Regions from separate parts of the Marisediminitalea sp. genome, predicted to be linked through region 2. Evidence: predicted binding sites of a transcription regulator. Region 2 holds the regulator's gene; each other region holds the start of a gene.
What was found. The regulator FliA, encoded in region 2, starts transcription of late flagellar genes. The targets are predictions, from matches to a motif close to CTAAAGNTNNNNNNNNNNNNGCCGATA.
Positions count from the first base shown of each region.

Region 1: the regulator FliA is predicted to act here: its motif matches at 1,541-1,567, upstream of AC4MRN_RS07495 (flagellin N-terminal helical domain-containing protein).
Region 3: the regulator FliA is predicted to act here: its motif matches at 2,593-2,619, upstream of AC4MRN_RS06585 (flagellar protein MotY).

Region 1 covers NZ_CFIDRX010000040.1:12,216-16,972, reverse strand. The annotation lists gene AC4MRN_RS07500 (flagellin N-terminal helical domain-containing protein) at 1-618, shown strand, start outside; gene AC4MRN_RS07495 (flagellin N-terminal helical domain-containing protein) at 1,733-2,557, shown strand; gene AC4MRN_RS07490 (flagellar protein FlaG) at 2,656-3,099, shown strand; gene fliD (flagellar filament capping protein FliD) at 3,109-4,560, shown strand; gene fliS (flagellar export chaperone FliS) at 4,582-4,757, shown strand, end outside.
Region 2 covers NZ_CFIDRX010000047.1:1,122-5,878, forward strand. The annotation lists gene flhF (flagellar biosynthesis GTPase FlhF) at 1-1,171, shown strand, start outside; gene AC4MRN_RS08220 (MinD/ParA family protein) at 1,168-2,028, shown strand; gene AC4MRN_RS08225 (RNA polymerase sigma factor FliA) at 2,031-2,759, shown strand; gene cheY (chemotaxis response regulator CheY) at 2,819-3,202, shown strand; gene AC4MRN_RS08235 (protein phosphatase CheZ) at 3,238-3,990, shown strand; gene AC4MRN_RS08240 (chemotaxis protein CheA) at 4,003-4,757, shown strand, end outside.
Region 3 covers NZ_CFIDRX010000033.1:20,348-25,104, reverse strand. The annotation lists gene gloA (lactoylglutathione lyase) at 215-598, shown strand; gene glpQ (glycerophosphodiester phosphodiesterase) at 605-1,615, shown strand; gene AC4MRN_RS06585 (flagellar protein MotY) at 1,686-2,492, opposite strand; gene rnt (ribonuclease T) at 2,739-3,365, shown strand; gene AC4MRN_RS06575 (sugar porter family MFS transporter) at 3,466-4,757, shown strand, end outside.

The sequences.
Region 1 (4,757 bases), on a different contig from region 2:
GGGATTTCTCTGGCGCAAACCGCCGAAGGTGCAATGGCAGAAATTACTACCGCTTTGCAACGTATCCGGGTATTGGCCATTCAGTCTCAAAACGGTATTAACTCGTCGTCTGACCGCCTTGCACTGCAAAAAGAAGTGTCTGCGCTTAAATCTGAGATTTCACGAGTCGCTACCACAACACAGTTCGGTGGTGTCGATATTCTGACAGGTGGCTATTCAGCGGCCTTCCTGGTGGGGGCAAATGCCGGTCAAACTATTAGCGTTAATATTTCGCGTAATGGTGGCTACGGGTTTTCGGGTCTTACCAACGGAACAGATTTAACGGTGGTATCAGCTTCTGGCGCTTCAGCAGCGTTAACTACCATCGATTCAGCAATCTCTATTATCGATGCGAAACGCGCGGATCTCGGTGCTATTCAAAACCGTTTCCAATCAACGATTCGAAACCTTAGCAGTATTTCTGAAAACGTCTCAGCGGCAAGATCTCGCATCAGAGATACAGATTTTGCCACCGAAACGGCACAACTTACCCGCTGGCAGATTATCCAGCAAGCAAGTACAACTGTGCTTTCACAGGCTAACCAACGACCGCAGGCAGCATTGTCGTTATTAGGCTAAACTTGAATACAAAGAGAGGGTGGAACTGAGAGGCCAACCCCAGCCAAGGATGGCGGCCGAAAGGCCACCAATAAAGGGAAGAAAACGCCGACTAACAGAACTGAGAGTGTAGAATTTAAGGTTGAGAGGCCAGTATATTTCTACTAATCCTGCCAGCCAGCAGAAACCGAATTTGCTCAAACTCCTAACGTGAGCAAGTTGGCCGGGTCGCCTTTTAGACCCGGCCTTTTTTATTCTTATCGCCGAATCATCACCAGTCAACTTACAGATTTCTATTATACAAATCCTGTGCCAACGTTTTTTTGACGCGTTAATATTTTTACTTTTTCTGCGTCTGTTTCTGTCCATACGCTGTTGCTTCGCATGACTGGCGGCTTTTTTCAGGCAATCACTAGTACACTTTGAGCAGAAAAATACGCCAAACATCCGGTTACTATCACGATGACTGAGTACTACATTTATCACTGCTAATGAACAGGCATTGCCACATGGCAAATATGAGCTGGTGATTTATTGCCGCTAATTGAATTACTTACTGTCTCAGCAAGCACTTTTTTAATTACTTTATCGTTCCCACACCCATTGAATATTTACCCAGCATCAAGCTTCCTTGTAAGTGCATTGATAATTTTACCTGGCTGATAGTCGGATCGGCGATGTCGAACCACCAATTGCTTAAACGTGGTGTGCTGAATAAGCGCCAACAGAACAAAAAGAACAGACAGGTCACGCTGACGTCCAGCAACGTTGTTTTGGCGCATCCGCTCATTTAACAAAACATTTCGCGATAGCGTTTCAACGCTAATTGCGCATTTTTGTACCGGCATTTTAAGCGCTTTAGTGTGTTAGGTTATAAAAAAAAAGATTAAAACTGTTACAAAACAACGGTTTAAAAATAATTTAAAAAAAGTGAGAAAAAAAACTAAAGAAACTCAAGGAATGGTCGATACCTATAGTTGAGGGGTAATTCATTCTATGAATTGCGTAGTTGCCGGAGGGCGCTACAAATATGAGGTGGTTTAGCTGGATATCAGTCCGCTGAATCAGGTACGTAAGGTTTCAGTTTAGCAGAATTCGCTGAATTCAACTAGCTGAAACCCCAGGAGGTTAGATAATGTCTTTATATGTAAATACAAACGTCTCGGCCCTGAATGCGCAGCGTCAGTTATTCGATGTCAGTAATAAACTAAGTACATCATTTGAGCGCTTGTCGTCAGGTTTCCGTATCAACAGTGCTGCTGATGACGCAGCGGGTCTGCAAATCTCAGATCGTCTGACTACGCAGGTTCAGGGTTTGAACCAAGCCGTACGTAACGCTAACGATGCTATTTCGTTAACGCAAACGGCGGAAGGTGCACTGTCAGAAGTAACGACCAGCTTACAGCGTATTCGTCAGTTGGCGGTTCAGTCTCAGAACGGTATCAACAGCTCCGCTGACCGTGTTGCACTGCAACAAGAAGTAACAGCATTGGTTGCAGAAATTTCTCGTGTATCTACAGATACCCAGTTCGCTGGTGTTGATTTGTTGAAAGGTGGTTTTTCTGCTGCGTTCCTCGTCGGTGCAAACGGTGGTCAAACAATTGGTGTAAACCTGTCTCGTTCAGGTGGCTTTGGCGCATCAGGTCTGGGGGTTGGGTCTGTTTCAGTATCATCTGTAACTGGCGCTACGTCAGCACTGACTGCAGTCGATAACGCAATTTCAGCTATCGGAGCACAACGTGCATCGTTAGGTGCCTTGCAAAACCGTTTCCAATCGACTATTCGTAACTTGAGCAGTGTTGCTGAAAACCTGTCAGGCGCACGTTCACGTATTCGTGATACTGACTTTGCTGCAGAAACTGCCGAATTAACTCGAAACCAGATTATTCAGCAGGCGTCTGTTTCTGTGCTGAGTCAGGCTAACCAGCGTCCACAGACAGCGTTATCGCTGCTGGGCTAAGGTAGCTAACCGGACACACTCCGGTAAAGCATATATAGAGTAAACGGGCATCTGCTTTTAGCAGGCCCGTTTTGGCGTTTGTAATCAGGGGGTTAATTGTGGAAATTTCAACGTCACAAATTGGCCAGAATTTTGCTGGTGTTAAGAACTCAAACGAGTTGCAGACTGATAAGTCGTTAGAACAGGTACGTCCTGAGGTTAACGTCGAACAGCAAAACCTGGAAAAAAATAGCACGCCTTCAGCAGAAGATATTCAAGCTAATTCAGATTCTGCCGATAACTTTCAAAGAGAGGGGCGTAGCCAGGACCTGGACATTGCAGTCGAGGAAATTCAGTCATTTTTGCAGGTACAAAACCGCAATCTTGCATTTTCTATCGACGACGATACCAAGCGGTCTGTGGTAACGGTTAAAGATTCTTCATCAGGTGATGTAATCAGACAAATACCATCAGATGAAGTGTTGAGGTTAGCGGAACGCATAAAAGATCTCCAGCAAGACATCGGAAGTAGCGTGGGGGTACTTTTAAACAAAGAAGTGTAGAGGTGAATCATGACAATTCAATCGTTAGGTGTTGGTTCCGGGCTTGCGCTTGACGACCTGGTCTCGCAATTGCTCGACGCTGAACGCGCGCCCAAAGAGGAGCGCCTGAATGCAAAAGAAGAGCAAATAGAAGCTGAGATCTCGGCGCTGGGCCAAATTAAATCGAAATTGTCAGACTTCAAGGATACGCTCGATGAAATGCGCCGTGATTCCGACATCAACGGCCGTGAGCCAACCATTACCCATCCATCGGAAGATTCTGAAATATTTACCGCTGAAGCGGCCAACTCTGCATTGCGCGGGTCTTATGAAATCGCGGTTACCCAGTTGGCTTCAGGAAGTCGTATTGAAACCGCAGACGCCGACTATGCCGGTAGTTCCGATGCGGTATTAACCGACGCCGCAGGTCCTGCCACCATGACGTTCAAAATTGACAACACTGGCGACAGCTTTACCGTGAGTGTGACTCAAAATATGACGCTGGCGCAGTTGCGTGAGGCAATTAACGACCACAGCGATAACTTCGGTGTGAACGCGAACATCATTGACACAGGTACTGCCGCCGGTGGAGCAAAACTCGTGTTTACCTCTACAACAACTGGGGCCGGGAACGACCTTAAGATTGTGAACGACGGTGATCGGGCTGAACTCGATAAACTGACAACAACCGATTCTACCGAAACCGCAACGTATCTGAGTGCCGTTAAATCGGCGGCGAATGCCAAAGCGACCATTGATGGTATTGCGGTTGAGAGTGAAACAAACAACTTTGAAAACACCATTCAAAACGTGTCTTTTGAAGCGACGAAAATTTCACCTCTGGATACCGACGGGATAACCCGAATGACGTCTACGCTGGAGATTGGTTACGATCGTGACGGTCTTGAGTCGAAAATCCGGGATTTTGTAGACAACTACAACAAAATCATCGACGAGATTAAAACACTGACTCGCTACGGTGAATCAGAGCTCGAAGAAGATGGCGCGCTGGCAGGTGATTCATTGCTTCGAGGGATCAGTAGTTCACTGGCCAGCATTGTTGGTTCGAGCGTTGATTCTTCGTCATTGGGCAGTCTGTTTTCGCTGGGTGTAGAGCTGGACTCTGACGGCAAATTAGAAATCGGTAGTCTCGATTTCGGGCTGGGTTCGGGTCAGGAGCGTTTGCAAGATGCACTTGACGATAACTTCGACGAAATCGCAAAGTTATTTACAGACGAAAACCAGGGTATCGCCACGCGTCTTTATGAAATCACTAAAGAGTACACTTCGTTCAGTGGATTAATTAGTTTGCGTGAACGTTCCGCTAAAGATGATCGCGATCAACTGAATGATGACCGCGAACGTTTCGAACTACGCATGACGAATTACGAGCAGATTCTGCGAGATAAATACCTTAACCTTGACCAAACCGTCGCAAAGCTGAATCAAACAGGTTCTGCTTTACTGGCTGCACTTGGTTAACGCTAGTGTATAGGAGTTAACATGGCACTTACTGGCATCAATGCATATCGAAAAGGCAATCTTAAACAAGACATTGCTAATGCAGATCCACACAAACTGACACTGATGCTGATGCAAGGCGCATTGGACCGCATCGCTTATGCAAAAGGCGCAATGGAGCGACGGGAATTTGAGCAAAAGGCACAGTTGATATCGCG
Region 2 (4,757 bases):
GATCATTGGTGATGACGGCCCGGACAGCCTGCGGGAGTTACTGGAAAAACAAGCGGGCAAACAAAATGCAGGCAGGCAGCAAGCACAGTCTATTGCCAAAGCCATGCAAACCTCAGCGCCTGCGGCACCTGCTCAGCCAGCCCAGCCAGCTCAGCAACAAACACAGTCAGCGGCTAAGCCTGCAATGGGGGGCTTTGACGATGAGTTTGATACGCCGTCTCAGCAGTCAGGTTCTGCTGCATCTCAGGGAAGTCTGGAAGATATCCGCGCTGAATTGGCCTCGTTGCGCAATGTCTTGCAGTTCCAACTGTCGGATATGCAGCAACAGCATCAGTCACGCATGAAGCCACAGCAGCGTTTTCTGAATCAGCAGATGATTGATATGGGTATTTCTGCGCCGCTGGCGCGACAGTTGGTTAGCTACGCGCCTGCACAAGCAAACGAGCGCGAGTCCTGGTTATACTTACTCAAACTTCTGTCTAATCGATTAATGACCAACGATGATGATATCTTATCCCAGAAGGGTGTGGTTGCACTGGTTGGGCCAACTGGCACAGGTAAAACTACCACGATTGCCAAACTGGCTGCCAAATACGCACAAAAGTATGGCGCTGACCAGGTTGCATTGATTACCATCGATACTTACCGCATCGCGGCATATGAGCAATTGGCAACCTACGGTAAGATCATTGGTTGCCCGGTACGCAAAGCGCAGTCGGGTGAACAACTTGCTGATTTGCTGTTTCAGTTCCGCAGCAAGCGTTTGGTATTGGTTGACACTGCGGGCTTCAGTCAGCGGGATAGCCGTTTAATCAGTCAGTTAGCTACGTTCCAGCAAGCTGGCGGTCAAACAATAAAAAATTATTTAGTTGTGCAGGGTAATACGCAACAGGCTACACTAAAACATATCATTGGCGCTTACAGCAGTATTGATATGCAAGGTTGTATCATCACTAAGTTAGATGAGTGCTATAGTTTAGGGGAGGTGATCAGCAGCGTCATCGAAGCGCAGCTTCCGGTGAGTTATGTGGCTGATGGACAGCAGGTGCCAGAGGATATTCATGTGGCAAATGCAAAATCTATAATCTCTTTAGCAGCAAAGCTTTATAAAAAGTATGGATTGAATCATACTAATGGGAATACAGCAGTAAATTCAGCACAGGCAGTATGATTGAAGACCAAGCGAGTAGCTTAAGAAAGATGAATCAATCTCGATTAATCAAAGTTATCGCCGTAACCGGCGGTAAAGGTGGCGTAGGGAAAACCAACATTACCCTGAATACCGCTATTGCAATGGCAAAGCAGGGCAAACGGGTAATGGTATTGGATGCCGACCTTGGCCTGGCTAACGTCGACGTGATGTTAGGGTTAAGGGTAGAGAAAAACCTGTCCCACGTATTGTCTGGCGAATGTACTCTAGACGAAGTGCTGGTAACCGGGCCTCATGGTATTAAAATTGCGCCAGCAACGTCAGGCACGCAGTCAATGACTGAGTTGTCTCCCACGCAGCACGCGGGATTAATTCGCGCGTTTAGTGAATTGCGCTCCCAGGTTGACGTGCTCATAGTGGACACAGCGGCGGGTATCTCAGACATGGTACTGAGCTTTGCCCGGGCGTCACAGGATATCCTGGTGGTTGTGTGCGACGAGCCTACCTCGTTAACAGATGCCTACGCGTTGATCAAAATTCTCAACCGGGACTACGGCGTATTCCGCTTTAAAATTGTGGCTAATATGGTGCGCGATGTGCGGGAAGGGCAAGAATTATTCAGTAAATTGTCAAAAGTAACCGGGCGTTTTCTGGATGTTGCATTAGAATTAGTGGCGACCGTGCCGTTCGACGAGAATATCCGGCGTGCGGTTCGCAAGCAAAGTGCCATTGTTGATGCGTTCCCGGCATCACCGGCAGCAGTAGCAATAAGCCAGTTAGCGACCAAAGCTGCGGGATGGCCAATCCCGGCACAGCCAGGTGGCCATTTAGAGTTTTTCGTAGAACAACTGGTTGCAGGTAAGGTGGCAGGTAACTGAGTGTGAATAGCAGAGCAGCAGCGTATCAACAACAAATAGATAAAGCGCAGCTGGTTGAGCGACACGCTTCATTAGTTAAACGTATCGCCCATCATTTAATGGCGCGCTTGCCATCCAGTGTTATTGTTGATGATTTAATTCAGGCAGGCATGATTGGCCTGCTGGAAGCCGCCAAGAATTTTGACGGCAGCAAAGGCGCCAGTTTTGAAACCTTTGCAGGGATTCGTATTCGTGGAGCCATGCTCGACGAAATTAGAAAAGGCGACTGGACGCCGCGTTCAGTACACAAAAACGGCCGGGCGATTTCTGAGGCGATAGCGCAGGTAGAAAGAGAAACGGGTCGCGACGCCCGGGATGTGGACATTGCAGAAAAACTCAATGTCAGCCTGGCGGAATACCACCAGATGTTGTCTGAAGTAAATGCAGGTAAACTGGTCGGTATCGAAGATTTAGGTGTGTCGGAAGATGTTATTACCACGGAAGATTCGCGTGGTTCCGATGCGCCATTAGATGATTTAATGCAAGGCGCATTTCAAAAAGCGCTGGCGCATGCTATTACTACATTACCGGAACGTGAAGCTATAGTGTTGTCTCTGTACTACGATGAAGAACTTAACCTGCGCGAGATAGGTGAAGTTCTCGAAGTCAGTGAGTCCAGAGTGAGCCAGATTCACAGTCAGGCGATGTTAAAATTAAAAGCTCGTATGAAGTCCTGGCGGACTGGTGAGTAACATCTATACGGATTCGTATAACTATACTAACAATATGACTATCCTCACTGGAGGCAATTTTGGATAAGAATATGAAAATTCTTGTTGTAGATGATTTTTCTACAATGAGACGAATTATCAAAAACTTACTCAAAGACCTGGGCTTTTCCAATATTCAGGAAGCCGACGATGGCAGCACGGCGCTGCCTATGTTACAGCAAGGCGATTTTGACTTCGTAGTCACTGATTGGAACATGCCCGGGATGCAGGGAATCGATTTGTTGCGCGCTATTCGCGCCGACGACAAGTTGAAGCATTTACCTGTTTTGATGGTTACCGCAGAAGCGAAGAAAGAACAGATTGTTGCCGCCGCACAGGCCGGTGTTAACGGTTACGTCGTTAAGCCATTCACTGCTGCAACACTAAAAGAAAAACTAGAAAAGATCTTTGAACGCTTGGGTTAATCCAGTTAAGTGTTTAACCGCCTGAGGATAACTGGATGACAGAAAACAGAAAAGTTCCGATGACTCTGGAAGAAGCAAAGCAGTTGGTCGTATTTCTGGAGAACGGAGATGACGAATCAGCCAATGCATTGCTTGATGCCGTGGCAATGAAAGAGTCTGTCGAGTTATTTGCCGAAGTAGGCAAGCTTACCCGCCAATTACACAGTGCGCTGAATAATTTCCAATTAGACGAGCGTATTGCTGGCCTCGCTAACGAAGACATCCCTGACGCACAAAGCCGATTGACTTACGTTATTGAAGAAACTGAAAAAGCGGCTAATACTACAATGGACGCTGTTGAAAACAGTATGCCAATTGTGGAAACCATGAAAGAGCAAATCGACAGTGTTTTGCCTGAGTGGAAAAAGCTGATGAATCGTGAAATCGAGCTCGGAGAATTCAAATCATTGTGCCTGGACCTGGATACTTTTCTGGAAAATTCGTCCAAAAATGCAGATCGCCTCATGTCGTTACTCACTGAGGTGCTTATGGCACAGGGTTACCAGGACCTGACTGGTCAGGTTATTCGCCGGGTTATCGAGTTGGTCAAAGAAGTTGAAGATAGTCTGGTTCACATGCTGACAGTGTTTGGTGGTTCAGAAGTGACGAAAAACGTCAAAGCTTCCACTAAACAAGCCGATAACGATGAAATCAAAGCTGAAGGACCGATTATTGATGCAGAGACCCGTGATGACGTGGTATCTGGTCAGGATGATGTTGACGACCTTTTGTCCAGCTTAGGGTTCTAGGGGAGCGGGTGCATGTCTTTTGATGTCGATGAAGATATTTTGCAGGATTTTCTGGTTGAAGCCGGAGAGATCCTCGAACAATTACAAGAGCAACTGGTAGATCTGGAAAACAACCCAGAAGACAAAGATCTGCTCAATGCCATATTCCGTGGTTATCACACGGTGAAAGGTGGCGCTGGTTTCTTGTCACTAACCGAGTTAGTTGAAATTTGTCACGGCGCTGAAAATGTCTTTGACGTCATGCGAAACGGACAGCGCTCGCTGACACCAGAATTAATGGACGTGATTCTACAGGCAACGGATGTTGTCGTAGAGATGTTCGAAAAAGTAAAACTGCGTGAGCCGCTAGAGCCGGCAGACGCCAACCTGGTAGATATCCTCCACAAGCTGAGCCATCCCGAAACGGCTGACGAAAATATTTTTGACGGTGCCGCCTCTGAAGCGCCTGCTGTTGAGGAAACCTTCGAGCTGGAAGAAGAGCCCGAGGAAACCGAGAGTGCAACAAGCGACACGTCTGGTGTTATCGACGATATCACCGAAGACGAATTTGAAGCACTGTTAGACGAACTTCACGGTACGGGTGGCGCGCCGGGTAAGAACGAAACCAAAGAAAAGCCAGCCGCAAAACCTGCGCCTGCAGCTAGTGCTGCACCTGCTGGTGACGATGATATAACCGACGACGAATTCGAAGCGCTGCTGGACGAACTTCACGGCAAAGGTAAGTTTAGCGGTGAAGCTGAAGCGCCTAGCGCGCCAGCGCCTGCTGC
Region 3 (4,757 bases), on a different contig from region 2:
CTACCGTACAATTTTTAACCAACAGATAAGACCAATTCAGTCTTTTCGGCTGACGACAGTCTAAATACGATCAGCGATCACTAATCGGTAAATACAAGTGTTATGCTGCAACGCACAGGCTGGATTGCAACCGGAGCGTGAATAGTTTCCACACCGGAATGTCATCTGGCTGCAATCTGACATGCATACAATCACCCGTAAGAGGAGAATCACAATGCGAATGCTTCACACCATGTTACGCGTCAAAGACCTTGATACGTCACTGGCGTTTTACGTCGATACCATGGGCATGAAATTACTGCGCAAAAGCGTAAACGAAGAATACGAATACACATTGGCTTTCGTGGGCTATGCCGACGAGTCAGAACAAGCCGTACTGGAGTTAACCTATAACTGGGGCGACAACGAGTACGATATGGGTACTGCGTATGGTCACGTTGCGTTTGCAGTTGACGATATTTATGCTTTTTGCGAGCAATTAGAAGCGAAAGGCGCAGATGTGTATCGCAAGCCAGGGCCTGTCAAAGGTGGCAAAACGGTCATCGCGTTCGTGCGCGACCCAGACGGTTACGCCATCGAACTCATTCAACCGGAATAATTTGTTATGCGCGTAGTCCCCTTATCTTTTGTTTTATTGTTGTCAACGAGCGCGATGTCATTTGCCAGTCAGGCTTTCGATATTGTTGCTCACCGTGGCGCATCAGGTTATCTCCCTGAACACACGCTGGAAGCTATGGCGCTTGCGCACGCTCAGGGGCCGGCCTTTATTGAACAGGATCTGGTACTCACGCGCGACAACGCACTGGTGGTATTGCACGATATTCATCTGGAAACCGTCACAGACGTCGAGCAGAAATTCCCCAACCGAGCCCGTGAAGACGGCCGTTTTTATGCTCTCGACTTTACCCTGGCAGAGCTAAAAACCCTGCAGGTCCATGAACGTGAAAACGCTGACGGTAAGCCGGTATTCCCCAATCGCTACCAGGGCAAAGGCCATTTTACTGTTGCCACCTTTGAGGAGCAGCTCACCTCTATAGCTGAATTGAATCGCCTCACTGGCGCCAACATCGGTTATTACCCGGAAATCAAGTCACCGGCCTGGCATCGGGCTGAGGGCTACGACATCAGCAAAATCGTGCTGAACACGCTGAGAAGGCATAAATTGGATACCCCGGACGCGAATATTTATTTGCAGTGCTTTGACTTTGAAGAAGTGAAGCGTATCCGCAACGAATTGGGGGCCAAAGTGAAAATGGTGCAACTGATTGCGGATAATGACTGGGGTGAGTCCCCCACCAATTACGCAATGCTAAAAACACCAGCGGGCATGCGAGAGGCTGCGCAATATGTGCAAGGCATTGGCCCCTGGCTAGGCCACGTCACACAATCCACTAACCCACCTTCATTTGAATTGGCGGATTGGGTGCAAACAGCGCAAGCTGAAGGTCTGCAAATTCACCCATATACATTCAGGCTCGACGCTTTACCGCCGGGTATTTCCGCAGAACAATTGCTTCAGCTTATTGTAGGTAAATGGAAATTTGACGGCGTATTTACCGACCAGGTGCCGCCGGTAAAAGCCTTTATTGAGCAAATTGAACAAACAGCGCACTAGGTGTGTTGTGTATTAAATAGCAAAACGGCCGCAACAAGATGCGGCCGTTTTCATTTAAATCAGTTTGAATCTATGACTTCGCCAGTCTGACGACTACGCGGCGGTTGGCCGCTCGGGAATGACTGGTAGTATTCGGTGAGATATGGCGCTTCTCACCGTGACCGGTTAATTCGATGCGATCCGGATTTACGCCTAGGTCTGTCAGATAACTCTTTACCTCATTGGCGCGACGCACGGAAAGCTGCTGGTTGTTCCACGAACCACCGTAGCTGTCGGTATAGCCGTCTAACAACACCAGCTCCAGGTCGTTGTCTTCTCGCAGGTAATCGCCAATCATGGCCAGACGTTTCTTAGAGTATTTAGACAGCTCGACGCTGTTTTTCTCGTAACTCAACACCGTATAGCTGATATCTTCAAAACTGTAAGGCAACAGGTTTGACACACAGCTTACAAATTCCTGATACACCGGCATGAAATTACTGGCATTCAGGCCAACCGCTACCTTGTCTGCGGGGTTGTACCAATCCTGATAGTAAATGGTTGGCCAGAAACCTTTTTCGAGTTCACTGAGCATGGTCCAGGCGGTGTCTTCCGGCAAATCGCCATCGTACTGAGTGCGAATGGTCATATCCGCTATCTGACGGGCGCGCTGTCCTGGCATCCAGGCCGGCGGCACTGAATACACAGCAGCCGTATCAAAACGTTTCGGCAAGCGTTGCATATCCAGCACAAACTCCATGTTGAGCTGCTTTGATGCGACACTGGTAAACTGAGCCTCACCGTAACCCGGCAACGCATGCGACAGCGTGCAGCTTAACCTTGATGGTTCGCTGACCTGCCAATCCGACGATTCTACCGTGGCGTGATACTGACGCATGGCGCCGTGAGCAGCACATGTTGTCAGACCCAATGCCAACACAATTGAACTATGCAAAATGGATTTAACCATACTAGCCTCTGAATATGCCTCGTTAACTTATCGACAATTGCCGAGAAAAGTTTAGTTCCAGGTAGATACTCTTGCCTAATGTTGACATAATTTGCCCCTGAATGAGAACTGACTTTACGTTTAATTCGCGACTTCCGCGTTATTCGATTCGTCCACAACGTTTTTTTGAGTGATATGTCCGACACCAAACCTCAGCTTGCACACCGTTTCAGAGGCTACTTTCCCGTTATTATCGACGTTGAAACCGCCGGCTTTAACGCCAATACCGATGCCTTGTTAGAAATTGCCGCCGTAACCCTTCATATGGACGAAGAAGGTATGCTGCACCCGGATCAGACGTATCACGCCCACGTTACGCCGTTTGAAGGCGCGAACCTCGAGCCGGCCGCGCTGGAATTTAATGGCATTGATCCGAACTGCGCTTTGCGCGGTGCCATCGACGAAGATGAAGCCATGAAAGAACTGTGTAAAACCATACGCAAACAACAAAAGGCCGCAGAATGCCAACGTTCAGTCATTGTCGCGCACAATGCTACTTTTGATCAGAGCTTCGTTAATGCTGCCATTGAGCGTTGCAACATCAAACGCACGCCGTTTCACCCTTTTGTTTCTTTCGATACCACAACCCTGTCAGGTCTGGCGGTCGGTCAAACCGTGCTGGTAAAAGCCTGCCAGGCTGCGGGAATTGCATTCGATCAGAAAGAAGCCCATTCCGCGTTGTACGATGCAAAGAAAACTGCCGAGCTGTTTTGCTACATCGTCAATCGGTATGCCTCGTTAGGCGGATGGCCGCTTCCTTAGCAGACCATCTCGCCCCATTTCGTTAAATAATTGTAAAAAGGCATTGTAACTTCGTCGTTGAGTTGTACACTTAACAAACTTAAACGATTAAGATCCTATTATGCTGAACAATAAATTACTGCTTTGGAGTATTACCGTAGCCTGTGCCGGGTTCTTATTTGGCTTTGATACAGCTGTAATATCCGGAGCAGATCAACCCATCCAAGCCTTGTGGCAAACCTCTGATCTTACCCATGGTTTGTTTATCATGTCATCGGCCCTATGGGGCACAGTACTGGGGGCATTAGGCGCTAACATTCCCTGTGACCGGTTTGGCCGCAAAACCACACTGATTGCTATTGGGGTGCTATATCTGCTGTCTGCATTGGGTTCAGCGCTGGCAACAGATCCTGTTACTTTCAGTGTAATGCGCTTTATTGGCGGTATCGGCGTCGGTGTCTCCTCGATAGCGGTGCCCGCCTACATTGCTGAAATAGCACCAGCGGCTCAGCGTGGTCGACTGGTTGCGCTTTACCAGTTCCAAATTGTGTTTGGCATATTAATCGCGTTTTTATCAAACTATCTGCTGGCAGATACATTTCTGCTCAGTTGGCGCTGGATGCTGGGCATAGAAGCCCTTCCTGCGGCTATCTACCTGCTGTTGGTTTTCTTTGTACCAGAGAGTCCCCGGTGGCTGCTGCTACACAAACAGGATCACCAGGCAGCCAGTCAGATTCTGCATGCTGTAGGGGAACCTTCGCCGCAACACCTGATAACCCAAATTGAAAGTGAACATCAGCAACGCGCTAGCGAGAACCTGTTCAGTCATGCGTATCGCTGGCCAATACTGCTGGCGTTTTTACTGGCTTTCTTTAACCAGCTCTCGGGTATTAACTTTGTGATTTACTTTGCCCCACGCATCTTCAGTCTGGCGGGACTGGACAGCAGTGCCGCGTTGTTGTCGAGTGCGGGCATTGGCCTGGTCAACCTGCTATTTACCATGTTGGGGATGGTGCTTATTGACAAAGCTGGCCGTAAAACCCTGCTCGTTATAGGTTCAATAGGCTACATTCTGTCTTTAGCCGCACTCACGATAGCGTTTCAGTTGTCGTTGGCGGGTAATTTAGTGGTTGCCTTTATATTCATGTTTATCGCGTCACACGCGGTGGGCCAGGGTGCAGTGATCTGGGTGTTTATTTCTGAAATATTCCCCAACTCGGTGCGCACCAAGGGGCAAAGCCTGGGCTGCGGTACCCATTGGGTTCTGGCGGCTTTGATTACGCTTGTGATGCCAGCTGTGTTAGGCAGCTTTACGCCCACTGTCATCTTTGGCTTCTTTACTGTGATGATGGTCGTGCAGCTTATATGCGTGCTCTGGTTGTTTCCTGAAACCCGTGGCAAATCCATTGAAGA